2 regions of the Shewanella sp. 1180_01 genome follow, and region 2 is predicted to be linked to the other one. Evidence: predicted binding sites of a transcription regulator. Region 2 holds the regulator's gene; the other holds the start of a gene.
The links. The regulator LexA, encoded in region 2, represses DNA repair genes until DNA is damaged. The targets are predictions, from matches to a motif close to TACTGTATNNNNATACAGTA.

Region 1: the regulator LexA is predicted to act here: its motif matches at 1,751-1,770, upstream of FW758_RS04735 (DNA topoisomerase III).

The regions. Positions count from the first base shown of each region.
Region 1 is NZ_VXCT01000005.1:43,132-49,191, reverse strand. It holds gene FW758_RS04735 (DNA topoisomerase III) at 1-1,738, opposite strand, end outside; gene FW758_RS04730 (hypothetical protein) at 1,905-2,192, shown strand; gene purF (amidophosphoribosyltransferase) at 2,400-3,914, opposite strand; gene FW758_RS04720 (CvpA family protein) at 4,185-4,673, opposite strand; gene dedD (cell division protein DedD) at 4,789-5,541, opposite strand; gene folC (bifunctional tetrahydrofolate synthase/dihydrofolate synthase) at 5,534-6,060, opposite strand, start outside.
Region 2 is NZ_VXCT01000056.1:19,524-25,583, reverse strand. It holds gene FW758_RS20485 (VOC family protein) at 1-606, opposite strand, end outside; gene mtr (tryptophan permease) at 756-2,012, opposite strand; gene plsB (glycerol-3-phosphate 1-O-acyltransferase PlsB) at 2,012-4,435, opposite strand; gene lexA (transcriptional repressor LexA) at 4,596-5,216, shown strand; gene FW758_RS20465 (cell division inhibitor SulA) at 5,213-5,725, shown strand.

The DNA.
Region 1 (6,060 bases), on a different contig from region 2:
TTAACCCCTTACCCACATCCGTCGAAACGATGGATTTACCTAAACGTTGTAAAAAACCGCGTTTAAACAGTAGTTCAATAATGCCTGCACGGGTGGCTTCAGTACCTAAGCCATCAGTTTCTTTGAGAATTTTACGTATATCAGGGTCGGTTACGTAACGGCTAATCCCCGTCATAGCACTGAGTAAAGTGGCATCGGTAAAGGCCTTTGGCGGCTGAGTATTTTTCTCCAGTAACTCACCTCGAGTACAATGCAAAGCCTGCCCTAGTTTCAGAGGCGGTAATTGGCCGATAAACTCGTCATTCTCCTCATCATCCTTACCCGCGCTTTCTTCCGTCGACTTGTTGCCACTCGCCTTACTACCATTTGGCTCTTGGCGGGCAAAGAGCTGCTTCCAGCCAAGAGATTTATCCTGACGCGCCTTGGTATTAAATAAGCCGCCCTCAATTGTCACTTGTACTGTGGTTTCACTGTAACAATAGGCCGGATAAAACTGGGCTAAGTACTGGCGGGCCACATGAAGATATAACTGCCTCTCACGCTGACTCAAACTGGATAAGTTAGCCGTCTTCTCGGTTGGAACAATGGCGTGGTGGGCATCCACTTTTTTATCATCCCATGCCTTGGATTTAAGCCGTGGATCGGGGGCATCGGCGCCTTGCAGTAACTCAGCGGCACCGCTACGAATCGCCTTAAGAACCGACGGCGCTAGGCTATGTTGCTCGACGGGTAAATAACGGCTGTCAGAGCGGGGATAAGTAATGAGTTTATGGCGCTCATACAAACTCTGGCAGGTATCGAGCACATCCTTAGCACTCATGCCAAACCGTTTTGCCGCATCAATTTGCAACGCGGATAAGCTGTAGGGCAAAGGCGGATTCTGTTTCTTGTCCTTAGCCACTAATTGAGTGACTAAGGCGGGTTTATCACTGATGCGACTCACCACATTTTGCGCTAATCCTCTGGCTAATACTCGCCCTTCTTCGTCCATATACGGCTGACAAGCTTCGCTGGGTTGCCACTTAGCACTGAAGGTTTTCTGCTTTTCGGTCGCCAAATGCGCTAGCACTTCATAGAAAGGTTTAGATTGAAAATTGGCAATCTCTTCATCACGGCGCACCACTAGCCCGAGCAAAGGCGTTTGCACTCGCCCGACGGACAATACGCCTTGATAACCAACCTTTTTACCTTGGATGGTATAAGCGCGGGTCATATTCATGCCGTAGAGCCAATCGGCGCGGCTACGGGCTAAGGCCGATGTGGACAAAGGAATAAACTCGCGATTACTGCGCAGCTGCGTTAGCGCCCGTTTTACGGCTTGTGGGTTTAAGTCGCTGATCAGTAAACGCTGAGTTTGATGTAACTTATCACCCGTCACGCCAAGATAGGCAATCACTTCATCCACGAGTAACTGCCCTTCACGGTCGGGATCGCCCGCATTAACTAGCATGTTGGCTTGTTTGACTAATCGTTTTAGCACTGTGAGTTGGCTACGGGTTGCGGCCTTAGGTTTTAGTTGCCACTTGTCCGGTACTATTGGCAAGTGCTCGAATTTCCAAGACTTAAATTCAGGATTATAGGCATCAGGTTCTGCTTGTTCGAGCAAGTGACCTACGCACCAAGACACACAATCGCCATTGGCGGCTTCGATAAATCCATCGCCTTTTTTATGGGGTTTAGGCAATACATCGGCAATGGCCCGCCCTAGGCTAGGTTTTTCAGCGATATAGAGGATCATACAAACACCAAGCACTGGATATAATTACAGTATAATTTAGCCCAAACGCCCGTTGAGTGCAAATTTCTGTGACAAACCGAGCTTAAATACCAAAGCTCAAGTGTAAATTCAATTGCGAATAGTTCTCAACAACCACTAGAATGCACTAAATTTTAGAGGAGTGGCTATGAGACAGTTTGCAATAAATGCGCGGCAGGCGATGACAATCAGTCCAGCATTAATATTAAGATTCAATCAGTTACTGCTATTTCATAGCCTGATGTTACTCGCGATAAGTATGCTCACCAGCACTTGGCTGGGACAAATGAAAATCATCGACATGCCTTTAGCTTGGGGATTCATGTTAGTGATACCCATTGCGGTGAGTTTATCGCTACTGCTAAAACATCAAGTCACCCGCCATAGCTTAAGCAGCTTATTCGGGGTGTGGATGCTGCTGTGGATCTGGGGATGAGCCAACTAACCTATGGCTGAAAAGATCAGTAGCCTCGCTGCTCCAACAATGGATTGAGTTCGCGGATGTCGAGAACAAACACTCATAGAAGTTCCCCCTCGCCCAATCGCGATACCTTTCCCAAGTGGCGGTTAACAATTAATAAAAAATCCATAAAAAAAAGCCAGTGACGTTATCACTGGCTTTTTATCAGCCTAACGTTTCACCTTATGGGTGACAAACGTTATGCAGCTCTAAATTAGTACCGATATCTTTATTGCGATCCGCTTTAGCATCGTCATTACGCAGTTGCGTCAAGTGATCTAAATACGCTTGATCTACATCGTTAGTGATGTAATGACCATCGAAAACAGAGGTTTCGAAACGCTTAATCGCTGGATTCTCCATTCTTACCGCTTCAATTAAATCGGGTAAGTCTTGGAAAATAATGCCATCAGCACCAATTAACTTGGCGATTTCATCGGCATCACGACCGTGTGCAATAAGCTCATTCGACGTTGGCATATCAATACCGTACACGTTCGGGAAACGAATTTCCGGTGCGGCAGAGGCAAAGTACACTTTCTTAGCACCTGCTTCACGGGCCATTTCGATGATTTGCTCTGAGGTCGTACCGCGAACGATAGAGTCGTCCACCAACAGGACATTTTTGCCTTTGAATTCAGTGTTAATCGCATTCAACTTGCGACGCACTGACTTCTTACGCTCCTGTTGACCAGGCATGATGAAGGTACGGCCAATATAACGGTTTTTCACAAAACCTTGGCGGTACGGTAAGTCCATGCAACGGGCAATCTCCAGCGCGATATCGCAAGAGGTTTCAGGAATAGGAATAACCACGTCGATATCGTGATCATACCATTCTTTCTTAATCTTCTCGCCAAGCTTAGCGCCCATGTTTACGCGACTGGCATAAACAGACACTTTATCGATAGTCGAATCTGGACGGGCAAAATAAACGAATTCGAAGATACAAGGGGCATAGCTAGGTTCTGCTGCACATTGACGGGTATACAGCTGACCATCAATTGACACGTAAATCGCTTCACCTGGCGCCACATCACGCATCACTTCAAAACCGACGGCATCGAGTGCCACGCTTTCAGAAGCGACCATATATTCAGTACCCGTTGGCGTTTCGTGCTTACCTAACACCAGAGGACGAATACCAAATGGGTCACGGAACGCGACTAGGCCTTGACCGATAATCATAGCCACAACCGCATAGGCACCACGAGCTTGCTGGTGTACGTTAGCAACCGCATCGAACACTTCTTCCGACGTCAGGGTCAAACTCGTAGTTTTTTGCAGTTCGTCGGCCAACAGGTTGAGCAACACTTCAGAATCTGAAGTGGTGTTCACATGGCGACGTTTTTTGATCAGCCCTTCGGCTAATTCGACTGTATTGGTTAAGTTGCCGTTGTGGGCTAAAGAGATCCCAAATGGCGAGTTAACATAGAAAGGCTGCGCTTCAGATGCGCTTGAACTGCCCGCAGTTGGATAACGCACATGGCCAATACCTGCATTACCTTGTAGGCGTTGCATGTGTTTGACTTCAAAAACGTCTTTGACCAGACCATTGGCTTTACGCAGTCTGAAAGCACCACGATCAATGGTCACAATACCTGCCGCATCCTGACCTCTGTGCTGCAACACTGTCAGTGCATCATAAATGGTCTGATTAACCGATGATTGGCCAACTATTCCGACGATACCACACATGGGTAAGCTTCCTCATTGTAAGATGTTCTATGCCCTTTCATGTTGAAATATAAGCAAATGATAAAGTAAACCTCTAGCCTTTCGGCTTAAGTGCTACCTTATCGGTCGCCAAGGTATCCCGTCACTGACCTGTTAATCGCAATCGCACGCCTAAACTTGCCATTGCGCTCACAGTTACCCTGTTTTTAGGCATAAGCCCTTGAACAGGAGTGACGTACATACCTAAGCGATTGCTACTTTCCATCACTTAGGATTAATTAATTTTCTTTCTTATAGTTTGGGTACAAAGCTGGAGGTGTTTTCCAAATAGTCAAAAAACCATTGAATGACAACGCCAAATTCGGGCACTAGCACAGAGTCCTTCCACCATTGGGTGTTGGGCGAGCCTGTGAAAGCATCCATAAAAAACAGCAAGGCGCTAACAATTAGCGCGCCTCGAATAGCACCGAAACACAGGCCCAAGAGCCTATCAGTGCCAGATAATCCAGTTTTGACAACAAGTTGTCCGAGAATATAGTTAACTAAGGCGCCGAGTACCAAAGTGGTAATAAAGAGGATGGCAATAGAAACGCCATTACGCAGCATCTCATCGTTCATTTGAGTTAAGTGAACGGCAAGATCTTGGTAAAATTGGCTGGCAACAAAGAAAGCCGCGAACCATACCACTAAGGACATGGCTTCTTTGGCGAATCCGCGGATTAGACTGATGAGAGTCGATAATCCGATGACGAATATGATAGCGTAATCAATCCAAACCATTGAGATGGCTTTCCGACATGGGCTTTAAGACGGCGCGATTCTACCAGAGACTGAAACGATTCTCACCCCTAGAGAGGTAAATAAATCATTTTCAGTCGCTGATCTTATATCACCATTAAGATTCTAAGGGATTAAAAGGAACAATCCAGCCCTTAAGACGCGTGAGGTTTTCCACCTCAACTTGTATTTTCTTCAGCTTTGCCTCAGACACATCTGGCCCGACAAACACTTTGGTTAATACGCCATCTTTAGGATTTTCAGGGATAGTGTACGCTTTAAAACCGCTCTTACGTAGCTGTGCAATCAAGGCTTTAACATTGGTTGCATTGTTAAAACTGCCAAGCTGCAAGGTAAAGCCACTTTTTAAGCTGTCACGGCTCGCAGCACTGGCTTTAGGCGTTTCTGCTTTGGGCTTTTCAGTCTTAGCGACGGTTGGCGCTTTAGTCTCAGCTTTTTTAGCGGGCTCCGTTTTTACCGTCGCCTTAGGTGGCTCTTTTTTAGGTTCTGGTTTCGCTTCAGGCTTTTTAACTTCTGCTTGCTTAACCTCTGGCTTTTTCACCTCGGGTTTAACGTCCGCCTTAACGTCTTGCTTAGCGATGGCAGCTGACTTGTCACTGTCTGCATTATTGCCTGTCTCAGCTAAGGCAACATCAGCCCCACTTAGCGCGGCAGCATCTTCGGCCGACAAGACTTCAAACATATCATCGTCGGCTTTTTGCTGCTCAATCACAGTCGGACGCAAAGGAATTTCGGAAAACTGCTCTTCTTGGCGATCTTTTTTGCCATCCAAAATATCCGGCAAAAAAATCACTCCAAGCGCAACCAGCACCACAGTGCCGACTAAACGATTATGAAACTGGCTAGACAAAACGGACTTCCTGCATAAATTGAGACTTAAAACCTGCCACAGTGTAAAAGGAGCCAAACACAATTACCACATCATCTGGGTTAATTTGCGCTTTTAATGCCGACCATGCCTCAGCTATGCCCTCAAACTCAAATGCGCTGGCCTCGGGTGCTAAGGTTTTGCGCAGCATGGCAGAACTCGCGCCACGCTCACCATGAAGGCTCACTAAATACCAAGTGTCGACCAGAGGATGGATCACAGGCAACACGCCCGCAATATCTTTATCCTTCAACATGCCACAAAGGGCAAACACCCGCTTACCTACAGCCATTGGCGCTAATTGCTGCACCAAAAAACGCGCCGCATGGGGATTATGCGCCACATCGAGTAGCACTAACGGCTGCTCATTCACCCGCTCTAATCGACCGGTTAACCGAGCAGTGCTAATGCCCTGGGCAATAATAGCGGGCGCGATATTCGGCCAACCCTGTTCAATTACGGCCAATACCGTGGCCGCATTAGGTAGCGGCAAGGTCGGTA
Region 2 (6,060 bases):
CCAATGGGGAGATATATCGCCCCATTCGGGCATGATGGTCATCATGCCGCCGATGGATTGACCATCAACTTGCCACTCAGAGTATTCGATGTCCGGCATGTCGCTGGGCGAGTTAGTCCAAGGGAATATTGTGCAGTAAAAGGCTTCTTCAGCGCGTGGTTCTTTACATGCCAGCTCAACCCAGCAAAGGGTATTGAGTTCACCCTGACGGCGAGCACCGGTATGATTCTTCGCTTGCCACAGCGCAAAACGTGCGCCCTGTGGATCGCTCACCTGCGCCATCACGCCCGCATCAGCAACAATATGCGGCCCCATGTGCACTTGGCCACCCGCCGCTTGAATCGCTGCAATGCTGGCATCCATATCATCAACGGCAAAGTAGACACGCCAATGGCTAGGGATCTGCGACTCTGACTCGGGGATTTGGTACATGGCACCTAAATCATCCCCCGCTAAATTGAATAGCGAAAAATGACCTTCTGGGATCGGCATGTCAACTGAATCCCAACCAAATAACGCTTGGTAGAATGTCTTAGCAGCTTGCCAATCGTGGCTTGCGAGTTCAACCCAACATGCATGTCCTTGTGCGTACTGAGTAATTTTCATCATTTGCTCCTTCGTTTTTACAATCATTCGAGTTAAGCCTGAGTTCGGGCTTCTGTCCAGTGTCGGGATAAAAAAGATCTGCAGAATTAAAACTCAATCGCCAAATACAAAAAAGCCCTCACGCAGAGGGCTTAAATCATCGAAAAAAATTAGGAATATTGCGGCAGTAAATTTGCCATCGCGAGCAAATGACAAGCACCCGTGACTATGCCAAATAACACCACAAGAATAATCAGCGGCGTACCGCCTATCACTCTAAAACCTGTGCTCTCGGGGAATAACTGCCGTGATTTATAGGCCATCAGCGCCGGGACGATTACCGCCCACACTGTCGCCGCTAAAGCCGCAAAGCCAATCGCCACTAAAAAGCCGTCGGGGAACAGTAATCCTAAAATCGTCGGCGGCACAAAGGTCACTAACGCAGTTTTCATCCGGCCCGAGCGCGAATCGTCAAAACCAAACAAGTCGGCGAGATAATCGAACAAACCTAAGGTTACCCCTAAGAAAGATGAAGCCACGGCCAAGTTAGCAAACAGGGTCAACATACTGTTCAACCAGCTACTTGCCATCACTTCAGACAAAGCGCCCACCAAGACACCCATATTGCCGCCTTGGGCAATAATGTCGATAAACTGGCTGCGGGGAATATTGCCCATAGTCGCCACTAACCAACAGGCATAAATCACCAGCGCGATAAAGGTGCCGACGAAAATCGCCTTGATAATGGTGGAAGAATCTTTGCCGTAATACTTCACTAAGCTGGGGACGTTACCATGGTAGCCAAAGCTGGCAAGACCAAAGGGTAGCGCCGCCCACAGATAAGGTGAAAAGCTATTATTACCATCGGGTTCGAGCAACTTAGTCACATCGATTTCGATCAGTAAATTGCCAATAGCAAGGAAGAAGGTAATGATCATACCGCCGAGCATAATCGTGGTAATGCGATCCACGGCCTTAGTGCTGATCAATACAATACTCGCCAACACTATGGCAAACACCAGCCCAGCAACACTTTGCGGTAACTCAATTCCCATGCCCTGCAAGCTGTGGTTTACAATCGAACCACCGCCGCTGATATAGGCATAAGTCAAAATATACAGCACGAAAGCGATAGAAACACCGTTAACTATCCGCCAAAACTGCCCTAAGGTTTGCTTGCTTAAGGTGTCAAAACTAGCACCGGGTTCGAAATGCAAATTGGTTTCGAGTAGCAATAAGCCCGACATCAACATGCAAAACCAAATGCCCAATAACATTAAAATCGAATAGCCAAACCACATACCTGCACCGACCACGGGCAGAGAAAACATCCCTGCACCTACGGTCGTGCCAGCAATAATCATGGCGCCGCCGAGCAAGGACTTACCTGCGGGCTTATGCTTAGCCGCATTCATATGATTTGCCATTAAACTGTGTGCTCCGCGGTGACACTCGCCACTATCGTTTGTTTCACTGACGGACGTAATAAGCTATTGGCTTGATCTCGTATGCGATTGATATTGGACTTATCTTGGTTATCCGCTAGATATCCCAATTCTTTGAGCTTAACGCTCAAGGTGCCGTAAAGTTTTTTATCATAGAACTCAGGCGCGGTAATGCCATGTAAAGCGCCTAAACGCTGGGCGAGTAGATGACTCTCAGACTCAAGTTCTGAGCGCTCCATCTTAGGTCTGTTCGCTAACAGATTGAAAATTATGGCATAGCGTTGCAGAGTCTCGCTCACTGAACTGGCTAACAATAATAGTTGGCTAGTGTGTTCAGGCACGACAGTTAAGGTATCAGTCTCAACCACTAACCCTTGTTCAATGAAGAAATCCAGCACTTGACTGACATAGGCAGGTACATCCTTAATGCCCATGAAGAGTTCGGCTTTCAGCAGTGGATAAAAATCGGCAACGATTGACACAACTTGCTGACGCGGGATCTGCTCATTATGCGTTAAGCAGCTCGCAATTAATGACGGCACAATAAATAAGTGGATGATATTGTTACGATAGTAAGTCATAGACACTGCCTGACTCGCCTCGATAGACACGATTTCACCTAAAGGATCGGCGCAAACAACAAACTTGTTCAGCTCTAAACCTTGCTGCACTAAATGCTTACCATCACCTTCGGCAACCGAAGTATAAGTAGTGTAAGGCACTTTTTTGAGTAGAGTCAGATACAGATCAAGCTGACGTTCCAGCAGACTGCGCTCTAAGGCATTTTGATCTGTGGCCAGCAACACTAAACTCGTCAAGGTCACCGAACTCGCCGCCGCCGCATCGTTGATATTCGTCATCACTCGATTCGCCAGCACGTTTACCGCTGGCGTTAACCAGCTTGGTTTTTGCTCAGGATCATCGGCCAACTCAGTACGCCAGTTTGGCGCGCGCTCATTTAAGAAGTTTTGCAGAGTAATCGGCTCGCCAAAGTTCACATACCCTTGGCCGAAATTACCCAGTTTGCGAATCGCACCAAACACCTGCCACACAGATTCTTTTTTCTTTTTCTTACCACTTAACTCTTTATGGTACGTCGCCACTTCCATCACATGGTCATAGCCTAAATACACAGGCACTAGCGTGACTGGACGCTCGATACCGCGCAGCACGCTGTTCATCGTCATAGCGATCATGCCGGTTTTTGGCGCCAATAGCCGACCGGTACGTGAGCGGCCGCCTTCGGAGAAATATTCCACCGAATAACCTTTAGCAAACAGTTGATCTAAATATTCACGGAATACTGCGGTATACAGCTTGTTGCCATTAAAACTACGGCGGATAAAGAAGGCACCACCGCGACGGAACATAGGTCCAGCGGGCCAGAAATTGAGGTTAATACCGGCAGCAATGTGCGGCGGAACCATGCCTTGATAATACAAAATATACGATAACAGCAGGTAATCCATGTGGCTGCGATGACAAGGCACATAGACAATCTCGTGGCCATCATGGTGCAACTGGCGAACTTGCTCGGCGCCTTTAATGTTGATCCCGCTGTAAAGCTTGTTCCACAACCAAGTTAAAAAACGCTCGGCAATACGCACTAAACTATCTGAGTAATCTGCTGCGATTTCATCGAGATACTCAATAGCCGTCTCGCGCGCTTGGGTCTCAGAAATCTTTTTGTTGGCCGCTTCTTCTTGAATCGCTTTACGCAAGGACTCGGATTTGAGCAGCGAATGAAACAGTGCTTGGCGATTTGGCAGCACAGGCCCTGTCATCACCTTACGTTGACGGCGGAAATGCACCCGCGCGACCCGCGCTAATTTATGGGCAATCCCCATGTCAGTGCCGTGTTCGTCGGCCATGTATCGCAGAGATACCGCATTTGAAAACTGTACGAAGTTATGTCGACCTAAGAATAAAATCATCAAGCATTTGCGCAGCCAAGTCGGGTTTTCCCGCTCAAACACAGCCGCCTTCATAGTGTCGTCTTCTTTCCCTGGCGTGCGGCCCCAATACAGGCTCACGGGCACTAGTTGAATGTCTAATTCAGGGCGTTCCTTATGCACGGCCAACAAACGCATAAAGCATTCGAGGAAAGGCTCGTTACCGGCACGCTCACCAAACAGCGGCTTACGCCCTTGAAGGCAGACAACCCGAGGCGCAATCACACCATTTGCCACTAAAGGCTCATAGGGGCTCGGTAGTCCTAACTTAGCCGTTATTTCACTCAGGGCAGCGATGTCACTCAGCGATTCCGTTTTCATCACATAAGCAAGGGGTCTGGAGGCATCCAGATTCAGATCGGCAAAGGGATCCTGAGGCACAACAATAGTGTGCACTAAGTGTTTTTGGATCCAGCGTAATGATTTCAACCAAAGAGAGTCGTGTTTAGGCATTATTCTTATGCAATTAAGTACGTTTACTAGCCCGGTAGAATACCAGACTATGGGTAATATTCGCTAATTCTCTCCAACATAGCTAAAAAGTGGTTAATACTTGCGCTGCAAATAATACTGTATATACTAACAGTAACTGTATAGAAAAACAGGAAACACCATGAGACCTTTGACGCCACGCCAAGCTGAAATTTTAGAGCTAATTAAACGAAATATTGCCGATACTGGCATGCCACCCACTCGGGCAGAAATCGCGACCCGTTTAGGTTTTAAGAGCGCCAATGCGGCTGAAGAGCATCTTAAAGCGTTGGCGAAAAAGGGCTGCATTGAGATCATGCCAGGCACATCGCGGGGCATTCGTCTGACTGCGGAAGTCGAAGAAGTAACTGAAACAGGTTTACCGCTTATCGGTCAAGTAGCCGCTGGCGAACCTATTCTCGCCCAAGAACATGTTGAACAGTACTACCAAGTCGACCCAAGCATGTTCCATCCCGCCGCCAATTTTTTACTGCGGGTTAAAGGCGACAGCATGAAGAATATCGGCATTCTCGAAGGAGATTTGCTGGCAGTTCATAAAGTACAACAAGCCAGAAATGGTCAAGTGGTTGTCGCTAGAGTCGACGACGATGTCACTGTTAAACGTTTCGAAAAAAAAGGTAATGTGGTCTATCTACACGCCGAAAATGAAGACTATTCCCCGATTAAAGTGGATTTAGGCTATCAAAGTTTAACAATTGAAGGACTCGCCGTCGGTGTGATCCGTAATGGAGATTGGCTATGAACAAACTACTTGGCAATGCACCCCGCCACCCGGGCTTGTGGCTCGATGAAGTACGTGATGCCGACTATGACTGGCACCATGCACCTATCGCCTGCATGCCAACTAAGACTCAAGGTCGCCAAGAATTAATCCATCTGAGCGCGCAACTCGCCCAGTTAAGCCAACAGGGCCGTTGGTTAGTGCTCATCAACCCACCGAGTATTGGCTACAAACAAATGCTCGCCAACGCTGGCGTGCGTATGGATAGAGTCTTGCTGGTGCACGCGAAAGATGAAGTGGAAACCCTGTGGGCGATGGAAAAAGCCTTAACAAGTGGTACGTCCAGTGCGGTTATTACTTGGACCCAATCATTAGATGCACGCGATAATCGTCGCCTGCAAATTGTCGCTAAAAGTGCCCGCGCCATGGGCATAGTGCTAGAAGACGTAAACAGTCACTTACATGGCGACGTACGCATTGAGCAAGGTAGCCTCTTCGGCCAACAATCTTTTTTTAGTGCTGTACATTAAATATTCATTTAATTTTTTACCTTGAAAGCCGCCTCGCCTATGAATGTGAGGCTTTTTTTTGGCAATTTTTCAGACAATTAGATAAATAAGTGATCTTGATCAATATTTAAACAGCAAGTATGGTTGATTTAGTCGGCGATGATATATCGCCGCCCGTGGCAAATAAATCGAGCCGTAATCGAGTTCAAAATGCCACTAAAAATAGAGAACAGATTTATTTCAGTCGTATGTGCCAGCGTGGCTAATACCAGCAGTAACAATACTTAATTAAAAGTAACAGCCGCCAACGCACGTTGAAGTCAAAAACGCTTTTTTGGGAACTGAAGAGTTTGCAT